DNA from 2 places in the Pseudomonas sp. PVC-5-1 genome. Region 1 is predicted to be linked to the other one. Evidence: riboswitches for the same ligand, from Rfam matches in the RefSeq annotation. Region 1 holds a riboswitch; the other holds the start of a gene.
The links. A riboswitch is a leader RNA that binds a small molecule or an ion and turns the genes downstream of it on or off. The one in region 1 is predicted to bind cobalamin.
Positions count from the first base shown of each region.

Region 2: another riboswitch for cobalamin. It lies ahead of AC2T3R_RS14065 (CbtB domain-containing protein); the one in region 1 lies ahead of AC2T3R_RS09595 (ABC transporter substrate-binding protein).

Region 1 covers NZ_CM172024.1:2,107,920-2,113,495, forward strand. The annotation lists gene AC2T3R_RS09580 (OprD family porin) at 1-255, opposite strand, end outside; gene AC2T3R_RS09585 (ABC transporter ATP-binding protein) at 272-1,060, opposite strand; gene AC2T3R_RS09590 (FecCD family ABC transporter permease) at 1,057-2,073, opposite strand; gene AC2T3R_RS09595 (ABC transporter substrate-binding protein) at 2,073-3,083, opposite strand; cobalamin riboswitch at 3,195-3,392, opposite strand; gene AC2T3R_RS09600 (acetyltransferase domain-containing protein) at 3,421-4,587, opposite strand; gene AC2T3R_RS09605 (TonB-dependent receptor) at 4,791-5,576, opposite strand, start outside.
Region 2 covers NZ_CM172024.1:3,090,201-3,095,776, forward strand. The annotation lists gene AC2T3R_RS14060 (GNAT family N-acetyltransferase) at 125-604, shown strand; cobalamin riboswitch at 688-910, shown strand; gene AC2T3R_RS14065 (CbtB domain-containing protein) at 1,004-1,192, shown strand; gene AC2T3R_RS14070 (CbtA family protein) at 1,202-1,888, shown strand; gene AC2T3R_RS14075 (cobalamin biosynthesis protein) at 1,888-2,274, shown strand; gene cobM (precorrin-4 C(11)-methyltransferase) at 2,306-3,058, shown strand; gene AC2T3R_RS14085 (DUF1272 domain-containing protein) at 3,125-3,367, shown strand; gene AC2T3R_RS14090 (response regulator transcription factor) at 3,587-4,201, shown strand; gene AC2T3R_RS14095 (transporter substrate-binding domain-containing protein) at 4,215-5,576, shown strand, end outside.

The DNA.
Region 1 (5,576 bases):
GGACCGGAAGGTGCCCATCAGGCCATAGGCCCATTCCTCGGCCTTGCCGCTACGTTCATCGCGCGGCTTGTAGGCGTTACGCCCGGCACTGTTGCGCCCGCCATGCTTGTAGTCGCGCTGGTCGAATACGCTGCGGTTGAGCAGGCTCCAGCGGCCATCCTCGACAAAACCGTTGCTTTGCGACTGGGCGGAGTCGGCCAGCGCAGGGGGCGCGAGCAGGGCGCTGGCGAGCAGCAGGGCGACAGGGCGCGGCATGGGCAGAACTTCCTGTTCAGGGGGCGCGCAAACGCAGGATGTGCGCGCCGTCGAAGGGGTCGATGAGGTAGTGGGCGTGCACGCCGAAAGTGTTCAGCAGGCGCTCGGGGGTGAGCACCTCGAGCGGTTTGCCGAGGGCGACCAGGCGGCCCTTGTCGAGCACCGCGACGCGGTCGCAGGTGAGCGCCTGATTGAGGTCGTGCAGGGCCACCAGGGTGGTTACCGGCAGGGCCTGGACCTGTTGCAACAGGCTCAGCTGGTGCTGGATATCCAGGTGGTTGGTCGGCTCGTCCAGCAGCAGCACCTGCGGCCGCTGTGCCAGGGCTCGGGCGATGTGCACCCGCTGGCGCTCGCCCCCGGACAGCGACCCCCAAAGGCGTGCGCGCAGGTGCAAAGCGTCGAGGTCGGCCAAGGCCTGCTCGACGATCGCACGGTCTTCCCGGGAGAACGGCGCCAGCACCGACAGCCAGGGGGTGCGGCCCAGGGCAACGGCATCGAACACGCTGATCGCATCGAGGGTGTCAGCCTGCTGTTCGACCAGCGCCAAGGCCTGGGCGACACGGCGGCGGGGCAACTGTGCCAGCGGTTCGCCCAGCAACTGCACGCTGCCGTTGCCTGGCTTGCGCAGCCCGGCCAGCACCTTCAGCAGCGAGGACTTGCCGGAACCGTTGGGGCCGACGACGCCCAGGGTTTCACCGGCGACAACGCTCAGTTCGATATCGCTGAGCACGGTATTGCCGGCCAGTTGCAGCCCCAGGTTCTGGCAACTCAAGGGGGCCAGCTGTAGCGCCGTCATGACCGTCATGGGCGCCCCCGGCGGCTGACCAGGATCAGCGCGAAGACCGGTGCGCCGAGCAGCGCCGTGACTACGCCCACGGGGATCACCTGGCCAGGGATCAAGATGCGCGACAGGATGTCGGCGGCAATCAGGAACAGTGCCCCGCCCAGTGCGCTGGCGGGCAGCAGGCGGCTGTGCCCGGGGCCGAGCAGCAGGCGCAGGGCATGGGGGATCACCAGCCCGACAAAACCGATGGCGCCGACGATGGACACCATCACCGCGGTCACCAGCGCCGCGCAGCTGATCAGCAGCAACTGGGTACGCCGCACCGGGATGCCCAGCGACGCCGCCGAGTCGGCACCGAAGGTGAAGGCATCCAAGGCACGGCGATGCCACAGGCACACCAACAGCCCGAACAGTACAACTGGCACGGCCAGCCACACCGAAGGCCAACGTACGCCACTGAGGTTGCCCAGCAGCCAGAACAGGATGCCGCGCGCCTGCTCGGCGGTGGCCGACATGGTGATGAGGAAGGCGGTAAGGGCGTTGAACAGTTGCGAGCCGGCGATCCCGGCAAGGATCACCTGGGCATTGTTGCTGCTGGGGCCGGCTGCCCGGGCCAGCAACAGTACCAAAGCGAACGCTGCCAGGGCACCGATGAACGCACCGCCGGACATGCTCAGCGCCAGGCTGCCGAAGCCCAGCAGGCCCACCAGCACCGCACCGGTCGAGGCGCCGGCAGACAGCCCCAGCAGGTAAGGCTCGGCCAACGGGTTGCGCAACAGTGCCTGGAGGATCACGCCGCAGGTGGCCAGGCCGGCGCCGCAGGCCGCGGCAACCAGGGTGCGGGGCAGGCGGTAGTTCCAGACGATGCCGGCGTCGATCGGGTCGGCCGGGTAGCCGGCCTGCCACAGGTGGTTGGCCAGTACCTGGCCGACCACGCCGGGCGACAGGTTGGTTTCGCCGATGGCGGTGCCGGCCAGCAGGGCCGCCAACAGGGCGGCCAGGGCAACGGCGATGCAGGGTAGCAGGCGCATCATCACGGGGCTGCTTTGCCGCTGGCGAAGGCGGCGGCCAGCGTCTGCAGGCCGCTGAACAAGCGAATGCCGGCCTGCATGGCGTCGGCGTCGAGGATTATGATGCGGTCGTGCTTCACCGCGTCCATGTTGCGCGTCACCGGGTCGCTACGCAGGAATGCCAGCTTCTTCTGGTAGTCGTCGGCGGGGTAGCGGCGGCGGTCCATGCGGGCAATGATCAGCCAGGTGGGGTTGGCCTTGGCCAGGGTTTCCCAGCCTACGGTCGGCCATTCTTCGCTGGACTCGACCACGTTGCGCACGCCAAGGGTGCGCAGCATGAAATCGGCGACCCCCTGGCGGCCCGCCACATAGGGGTCGATGTGCAGATCGGCGCTGGAGAACCAGAACAGCGCCGAGGTGGCGGACAGGTCCTTGTCGGCCAGTTGCGCCTTGGCACTGTCCAGGCGGCCTCTGAGCTCGGCATTCAGGGCCGTGCCACGGTCCTGCACGTCGAAGATTGCCGCCAGCTGGCTGACGCTCTTGTAGAGGGTGTCGACCTGAAACGCCTGCAGGCGAGTACCGTCGGCACCCACCAGGTTGTCCTTGCCTTCGCAGTCCGATGGCAGCAGGTAGGTGGGGATGCCCAGTTCATCGAACTGTTCGCGGGTGGCGACCGCCCCCTGGGCACCGACCATCCATTCGAACTGCACCGTCACCAGTTGCGGGCGCTTGCCCACTACCGCCTCGAAGCTGGGCTCGTTGTCGGCCAGGCGCGGCACCTTGGCGTTCTGCACCTGATACTCGGGCAGCACATTGTTGAACCACAGCGAGGTGGCCGCCAGTTTGTCGCCCAGCCCCAGCGCGTAGAGCATCTCGGTACTGGCCTGGCCAATGGTGACCGCGCGTTGCGGTGCCTGGGCGAAGGTTTGCGGCTTGCCGCAGTTGTCGACCGTAAGCGGGTAGTGGGTGGCAGCAGCCTGGGCCAGGCCGGTAAGGCCGAGGCCGGCGAGCAGGGTGGCAAAACGGGGCAGCATGCTGGGCGATCTCCTATCGGACAGTTCGGGTGAGGAACGCACGGACAGGCATCGCCGAGCCCCAGCTGGCGGCAGGGGCAACAATGATGGCCAATCCCGGACACCCCGCCGGTTGGTGAATGTGGGCCGGCAGGTCTCCTGACTGGTGCGTCATGGCCTGGCTCCGGCCTTCCCGGGTTCGTGGCCCAGTGGCATTGATGGAGCAGGCTCGGCACCTACAGTTGCGGGGGCAGTTCCGTTTGGCCCGAATTGGCGGGCCTGGGATTCCCTATTGATTCCGTGGTGGAAACCGGCGGCCGGCATGGTAGACCATCGTGCCGCCGGGTGAAAACGCTTTTCAGAAGTACTTCAGCCAGGTGATGTCGCGCCGCCGCGCCTTCAGGCGGGCGAACCAGCGCACCGGCAGGTACAGCGAAACTGCCAGCAGCACTGCCCCCAGCCACACCGCGGCGATGCCATCGAAGCCGAAGTAGTCGCCATGGTTGCGGCCGAACAGCGCCACGCTGGCCAGGTACAGCAGCTTCAGTACATACAGGTGCAGCAGGTAGAAGAACATCGGTGCCGCGCCGAACACTGCCAGGGCACTGATCCAGCGGGCCTGGCCGGCGCGTTCGAAGGCGCGCAGCAACAGCAGGCCACAGCCCAGGGTCAGGGCCAGGAACAGCAGCGATGGCGGGTACTTGGTGATGTTGAAGAAGCTCATCAGGGTTTGCGTGACGGCCGGGTAAACGCTCCACGGCGCCTCGCCGTAGCCGTTGACCAGGCGCAGCACGACAAAGCCCAGCAGCGCGATCAGCCCGGCCAGCAGCAGGCGATGCTGACGCTGGCCGGCCTCGCTGCCACGGGCGAACCAAGGGCCCAGGCCGTAGCCCAGGGCGATGACCCCGATCCACGGCAGCACCGGGTAGGAGGTGCGCAGGCGCAGGTTTTCGGAGAGCTCCAGCCAACCCCGGTCATGCAGGATCGCCCATGGCACATGCAGGGCGGATTCGACGCCGAAGTGCAGGCCATCGAGCAGGTTGTGGCCGGCGATGATGATTGCGCCCACGGCGATCAGGGCGGCACGTGGCAACCACACCAGCAGCGACAGGGCGATCATGCTCACGCCGATGGCCCAGATCACTTGCAGGTAGATGACGCTGGGCGGCAGCTGGAAGGTCCAGGCGAAGTTGACCAGGGTGAACTCCAGCACCACCAGGAACAGCCCGCGCTTGAACAGGAACGCCGAGACATCGCCGCGGCCCTGGTGTTTCTCGCCGTACAGCCAGGCCGACAGGCCGGTCAGCAAGACGAACACCGGCGCGCACAGGTGGGCCAGGGTGCGGCTGAAGAACAGCGTGGGCTCGGTGGTATCAATGGCCATCGGGTCACTGACCTGGCGGTGCAGGAAGAAGGTTTCGCGGACGTGGTCCAGGAGCATGAACAGGATTACCAGGCCGCGCAGGGCGTCGATGCTCTGCAGGCGCTGGGTGAGCAGGGTGGGGGTGGCACTGGCGCTTGTCATGGGAGGTCGCTGATAGGAATGGATGTCAACTGAAACGTTATCTTATAACTAAATGGTGGTGAGTTGGTAACTGTTTTTGTGGGGCCTGTACCGGCCCTTTCGCGGGCTTGCCCGCTCCCACAGGAAGTTCACCCATTCTGAAATCTGTGCAGTACCTGTGGGAGCGGGCAAGCCCGCGAAGAGGCCGGTGCAGGCAGTGCAGGTCAGAAGCTGTAATCCACCGTCGCAAAGTACGACCGTGGCATCCCCATCAGCCACTGCTGGCCACTGAACGCCGACTGCACATACTCACGGTCGAACAGGTTGTTCAACTGCAACCCCAGCCGCACATCCGGCAACACCTGCCAGCCGATGTCGGCATCCACCACGGTGTAGCCGGGGGCGCTCTGGGTGTTGGCGGTATTGGCGTAGCGCTCGTCCACATAACGCGCGCCAATGCCGGCCTTCAGCCGCTGGCCGAAGCCTTTGCTCAGCCACAGGTTGGCGGTACGGCGCGGGACATTGGCCGGGCGATTGCCCGCACGGTCCTGCGCCATGCCGCCGACGATTTCGTCGAAGTCGTCGTACCTTGCGCGCACGATCGCCGCGTTGGCCGACACCTGCCACTGGTGCGCCAGCGCCAGTTCCAGGGTTGCCTCCAGGCCGTCGGACGTCTGCTGGCCAGCCTGCTGCTTCTCGTGGGTGACCGGGTCATCCACCAGCAGCTTCTTCTTGACGATGTGGTAGGCCGCCAATGTCCATTCGCCACGCCCTTCCCAGAAGCGCTGCTTCAGGCCCACTTCGGTCTGCCTGGCCTCGGTCAGGTCGTAGTGCATCTGGTTGGCGCTGAGGCTGATGAGGTTGTCGACCCCATCCTCGCTGGTGGAGTACTGGCCATACAGCGACAGGTCGTCGCTGACCGCGAGCACCAGCCCGGCACGCCAGTTGCCGCCTTGCAGGCTGCGGTCGCTGCGGCTGTCGGTGGTCAGTTTTTCCTGGTCGATGTGGTT
Region 2 (5,576 bases), 980 kb from region 1:
TCCACTTTTTTTATGGGTGCTGTCACACTAACGGAGTCGCCCTCTTCTGCGACCGATACAGTTTCACTAAATTGTGTAGATACACATCGCTGTACCGCTACCATCAGATCAAGGAAGCCGTCCCATGAGCCTCACCATCCGTCCTGCCGTTCGCGCCGACGCCGAGCAGATACTTGCCTTCATCACCGAGCTGGCAGAGTACGAACGCGCCCGCCACGAGGTGATCGCGAGCGTTGCCGATATCGAGCACAGCCTTTTTGGCGAGGGCAGCACCGTGCATAGCCTGATGTGCGAGCGCGATGGCCGGGCAATCGGCTTTGCCGTGTATTTCTACAGCTACTCGACCTGGCTCGGCCGCAACGGCATCTACCTGGAAGACCTGTACATAACGCCCGAGCAGCGCGGCGACGGTGCCGGGCGGCAATTGCTGCGGCATATCGCCCGCGAGGCGGTGGCGAAGAATTGCGGACGGCTGGAATGGAGCGTACTGGACTGGAACGAGCCGGCTATCGGCTTCTATCAGAAGCTGGGGGCCGAAGCGCAGGATGAGTGGGTGCGCTACCGACTGGACGGGGACAAGCTGGCGGCGTTTGCCCGAGGCTGACCGGGCGCGCGTTCCCTCCCACAGGGTAGCCGGAGCGCCCGCAAACGATTCTGGCAATTGACGCCAGCCCCGCCCCATGGTCTCCTTATGCCTCGCGTTCAGGTGCCCCCGATGGGGGTGAAACGGGAAACCGGTGCGTCACAGGCCCTCCAGCAGGGCCGGACAAGGCCGGTGCTGCCCCCGCAACGGTAAGCGAGCGAAGCGTCTGTACCACTGTGCCTGATCCCCGGCATGGGAAGGTGACGCTTTCCAGGAGCCTGGCTCCTCCTCGCAAGCCCGGAGACCGGCCTGGCGTTCATGAACACCCCGCGGTGGGCGGGCGCTGTTGCATTCCCCTGGGCTGCCACGCTCGGGGCTGCCGCGCTTGCCCGTTGCCCACAAAAAGCAGAGGAACGCGTCATGCCCGTCACCAGCGCCAAGCAACACAGCATTACCACCCCCGTCACCCTCAGCCAGCGTGTCGTCATCGCCATCGGCGCCAGCCTGCTGGGCCTGTGCCTGGTGTACTTCGCCGGCTTTTCGCATATCGAGGCCGTGCACAACGCCGCCCACGACACCCGCCACAGCGCCGCATTCCCCTGCCACTGAGTACGCCCGATGATCACACGCATTGCCCGCACCGCGGGCTTCAGCGGGTTGCTGGCGGCCTTGCTGCTGACCCTGCTGCAGAGCTTTTGGGTCGCCCCGCTGATTCTCGAGGCAGAAACCTACGAATCCTCGGCCCCCGTCGCCGAGCACGAGCATGCTGGCGAAGTGGCAGCGCATGAACACAGCGCCGAAGCCTGGGCACCTGAAGACGGCTGGCAGCGAGTGCTGTCCACCACCGGCGGCAACCTGGTGGTCGCGGTCGGCTTCGCCCTGATTCTCACCGCCCTGTACAGCCTGCGTGAACCCAAGCGAGCCGGCACCGGCGCACTCTGGGGCCTGGCCGGCTTCGCCGTGTTCTGCCTAGCCCCGACCCTGGGCCTGCCGCCGGAACTGCCAGGTACTGCCGCAGCCGACCTGGGGCAACGCCAGGCTTGGTGGATCGGCACCGCCAGTGCCACCGCGCTGGGCCTGGCCCTGCTGGTGTTCGCTCGCCACTGGTTGCTGAAGGCGCTGGGCGCTGTGCTGCTGGTCATTCCCCATGTGATCGGTGCGCCGCAACCCGAGGTGCACGAGAGCCTGGCCCCCGCCGCCTTGGAAACCCAGTTCAAAGTGGCCTCCTGGCTGACCAACGCCGCATTCTGGCTGGCCCTGGGCCTGCTCAGCGCCTGGCTGTTCCGGCGCTCCAGCCAGGCCTGATGCCTGCCTTCTACGCCGGCTTCGGCTGTCGTCGGGGTTGCCCGGCGGATACGCTGGAAATCTTGCTGCGCCAGGCCCTGGCCACCCAGGGCCTGGCGTTGGCCGACCTGCAAGGCATCGCCAGCATCAGCCTGAAGGCCGACGAGCCCGGCTTGCAGCAACTGGCCGAACGCCTCGGCCTGCCTTTGGTGTTGTACGATACCGCGCAGTTGCAACCCTACGAACCCCGACTCAGCCACCGTTCCGCCGCTGCCCATGCCCACTGTGGCTGCTGGGGCGTGGCGGAGAGTGCGGCACTGGCCCTGGCCAGCCAGCGGGTTGGCACCGCCAGGTTGCTGCTGACGCGCAAGGTACTGGGCCCGGCTACCCTCGCCCTGGCCTGTTGAACGCTTCCCCTCTTTCCTGCAAGGACTTTCCATGACGGTCTACTTCATCGGCGCCGGCCCCGGCGACCCGGAACTGATCACGGTCAAGGGCCAACGGCTGATCCGCCAGTGCCCGGTGATCATCTATGCCGGCTCGCTGGTGCCGGCCGCCGTGCTCGAGGGCCACCAGGCCGAGACCGTGATCAACAGTGCCGAACTGCACCTGGAGCAGATCATCGCCGCCATGCGCAGTGCGCATGAGCAAGGCCAGGATGTGGCTCGGGTACACAGTGGCGACCCCAGCCTGTACGGCGCCATCGGCGAGCAGATCCGCCATCTGCAAACGCTGGGCATCGATTACCAGATCATCCCCGGGGTCACCGCTACAGCGGCCAGCGCCGCCCTGCTCGGCTGCGAACTGACCCTGCCCCAGGTAGCTCAGACCGTTATCCTCACCCGCTATGGTGACAGCTCGCCGATGCCGCCCGGCGAGCAGCTGGGCGACCTGGCGCGCCCTGGCAGCACCCTGGCGATTCACTTGGGGGTCAAGCACCTGTCGCGTATCGTCGAAGAACTGCTGCCGCACTACGGCACGCACTGCCCGGTGGCGGTGGTGCATCGTGCCACCTGGCCGGACCAGGACTGGGTGCGCGGTACCCTCGGCGATATCGTGGAACGCGTCGCGGCCAAGGATTTCCGGCGCACGGCGCTGATCCTTGTGGGCCATGTGCTGGGCGACACACCGTTTGCCGAATCGGCCTTGTATCGCGCCGGGCACGCCCACCTGTATCGCCCTGGCGACTGAGCATTGCCAGGTTCGCCGCAGGCGTAGCAGACTCCGGTTTCCCGCCTGCAAACAGGAGTCATGCCCATGCTGGACCTACGCCCAAACTGCGAGTGCTGCGATACCGACCTGCCGGGTGACAGCCCCGATGCGCTGATCTGCTCCTTCGAATGCACCTTCTGCCGCACCTGCGCCGAAAACCGTTTCCAGGGCCGCTGCCCGAACTGCACCGGCCAGTTGGTGGCACGCCCGACACGGGTCGGCCAGGCACTGGCCAACAACCCCGCCTCAACCCAGCGCGTGAGCAAATCACACTCCGCCTGCGCATGACGACTACAAAAACAGGCATCGCCGCTTTGCCAGGGTGATGTCTTTCCCACTTTTTGTAGGACTTTTCAACAACAAGCACGTGGACTTTCAACACTTCTATACTCGGCATTACCAAATTTCGGGAATGGTCGTATCGTGCAGCGCTTCCGATAACCCCACTTGCAGACGTATTCCTGAGTGATCCAGGAAGCGGACCACATCCTGACAGGAGTTTTCTTCATGACTACCGTGCTGATCGTCGACGACCACCCCATCGTCCGGCTGTCCTTGCGCATGTTGCTCGAACGCGAGCGCTTCCGTGTTGTCGGCGAGGTCGGCAATGGCAGCGAGGTGGCGCAGGTGGCCCGCGACCTGCGACCGGATGTGGTAATTCTCGACATCGGCCTGCCCGGCCTGGATGGCATGGAAGTGATAAAGCGCCTGCAATGCCTGGAGCCGGCGCCCAAGATCATGGTGCTGACCGGCCAGGCCACCGACCTGTATGTGCGGCGCTGCCTGGATGCTGGCATCGGCGCTTTTGTCACCAAGGAAGAAGACCACGAGGCGTTGCTGTTTGCCCTGAAAGCGCTGGTCAAGGGCTACTCGACCTTCCCGCAGATGTCGGTCAACAGCAACTCGCTGGAAAGCGAGCCAGTGCGCCTGTCCAGCCTGTCCAACCGGGAAATGGAGGTGCTGCGGCGCCTGGCGCGCGGCGAGAACAACAAGAATATCGGCACCTGCATGAACCTCAGCGCCAAGACCATAAGCACCTACCGGGGCCGCATCATGGAAAAGCTCAAGACCGAATCACTGGTTGAAATGGTCGACCTGGCCAAGCGCAACAGCGTCTATTGAGCGCTCGATGACAATGAAGCGCCTGCTGGCAAGCGCCCTACTGGTCATCGGCCTGGCCGGTTCCGGCGCGCTGCTGGCAAACAGCGAACCTCGCCAGTTGCTGGCACGCTCGGTCAGCGCCGCGGCCCCGCTTGCGCTGTCCAGCGAAGAGCGGCATTGGCTACAGCAACGCCAGCACCTGGTACTTGGCAGTTCGCGCCCCGACTACCCACCGCTGGAGATCAATGTCAGCCAGCACGACTACGAAGGCCTCAGCGCCGATTACGCTGGCATCATCGCAGAACAGCTGGGTACCACCATCGAAGTACGACGCTACGACAGCCGCCACGAAGCCATCGCTGCGCTACGCGACGGCCGTATCGACCTGCTGGGCAGCTCCAACGCCTTCGAGGCAGCGGATGCCCAGCTCAGCCTCAGTTCAAGCTACGCCGACGATCTGCCAGTCATCGTCACACGCGAGGGGCGCAGCCTGAAGAACACCCCCGACCTCGCCGGCCTGCGCCTGGCCATGGTCGATCATTACCTGCCGGCCAGCAGCGTCCGCAGCCTGTACCCCAAGGCACAATTGAGCCTGTATCGCTCGACCCTGGCCGGGTTGGCCGCCGTCGAGCTGGGCGAGGCCGACGCCTACCTGGGCGATGCCATCAGTACCGACTTCGCGATTGGCAAGAGTTACCAGGGCACACTGAAGATCGATCACTTCTGTCAGGTTGCCCCTGGCGCGTTTGCCTTTGCCATGGCCAGTGACAACCCGCGCCTGCGACAGTTGGTCAACAAGGCGCTGGCACGTATCAGCGAAAGCGAACGCCTGAATATCCTGCGCCGCTGGAGCAGTGGCAACACCAGCCTGCTGCTGCAGCGCCACCTCACCGCCCTGACCGCCGAAGAAGAAGCCTGGATAGCTGCCAACCCCAACGTCAGCGTGCTGGTCAACACTTCGCTGGCGCCACTGACCTTCAACGACACCAAGCACCGCCCCAGCGGCATCACCCTCGAGCTGCTCAAGCAGATCTCGCTGCGCACGGGGCTGCATTTCAAGCCGGTCGAAAGCCCGTCGGCGCAGGCAATGATCGAGCGCCTGACGCGCGGGGATGCGCAGATGATCGGCGCATTGGGTTACAGCACAGACCGTTCGAAACAACTGCGCTATACCCGCCCCTACCTGGTCAGCCCGCGGGTGCTGGTCACCCGTGGCGACAATGCTTCACCGCCGCAGGCCATGGCGCTGGATGGCATGCGCATCGCCCTGGTACGCGGTTCGCCGCAACGGGCCGTGCTGCAACAACGCTACCCACAGGCCAGGATGGTCGAGGTGGACAACCCGCTCGGCCTGATGGAGGCCGTGGCCAACGGTGCCGCCGACGTCGCCCTGAGC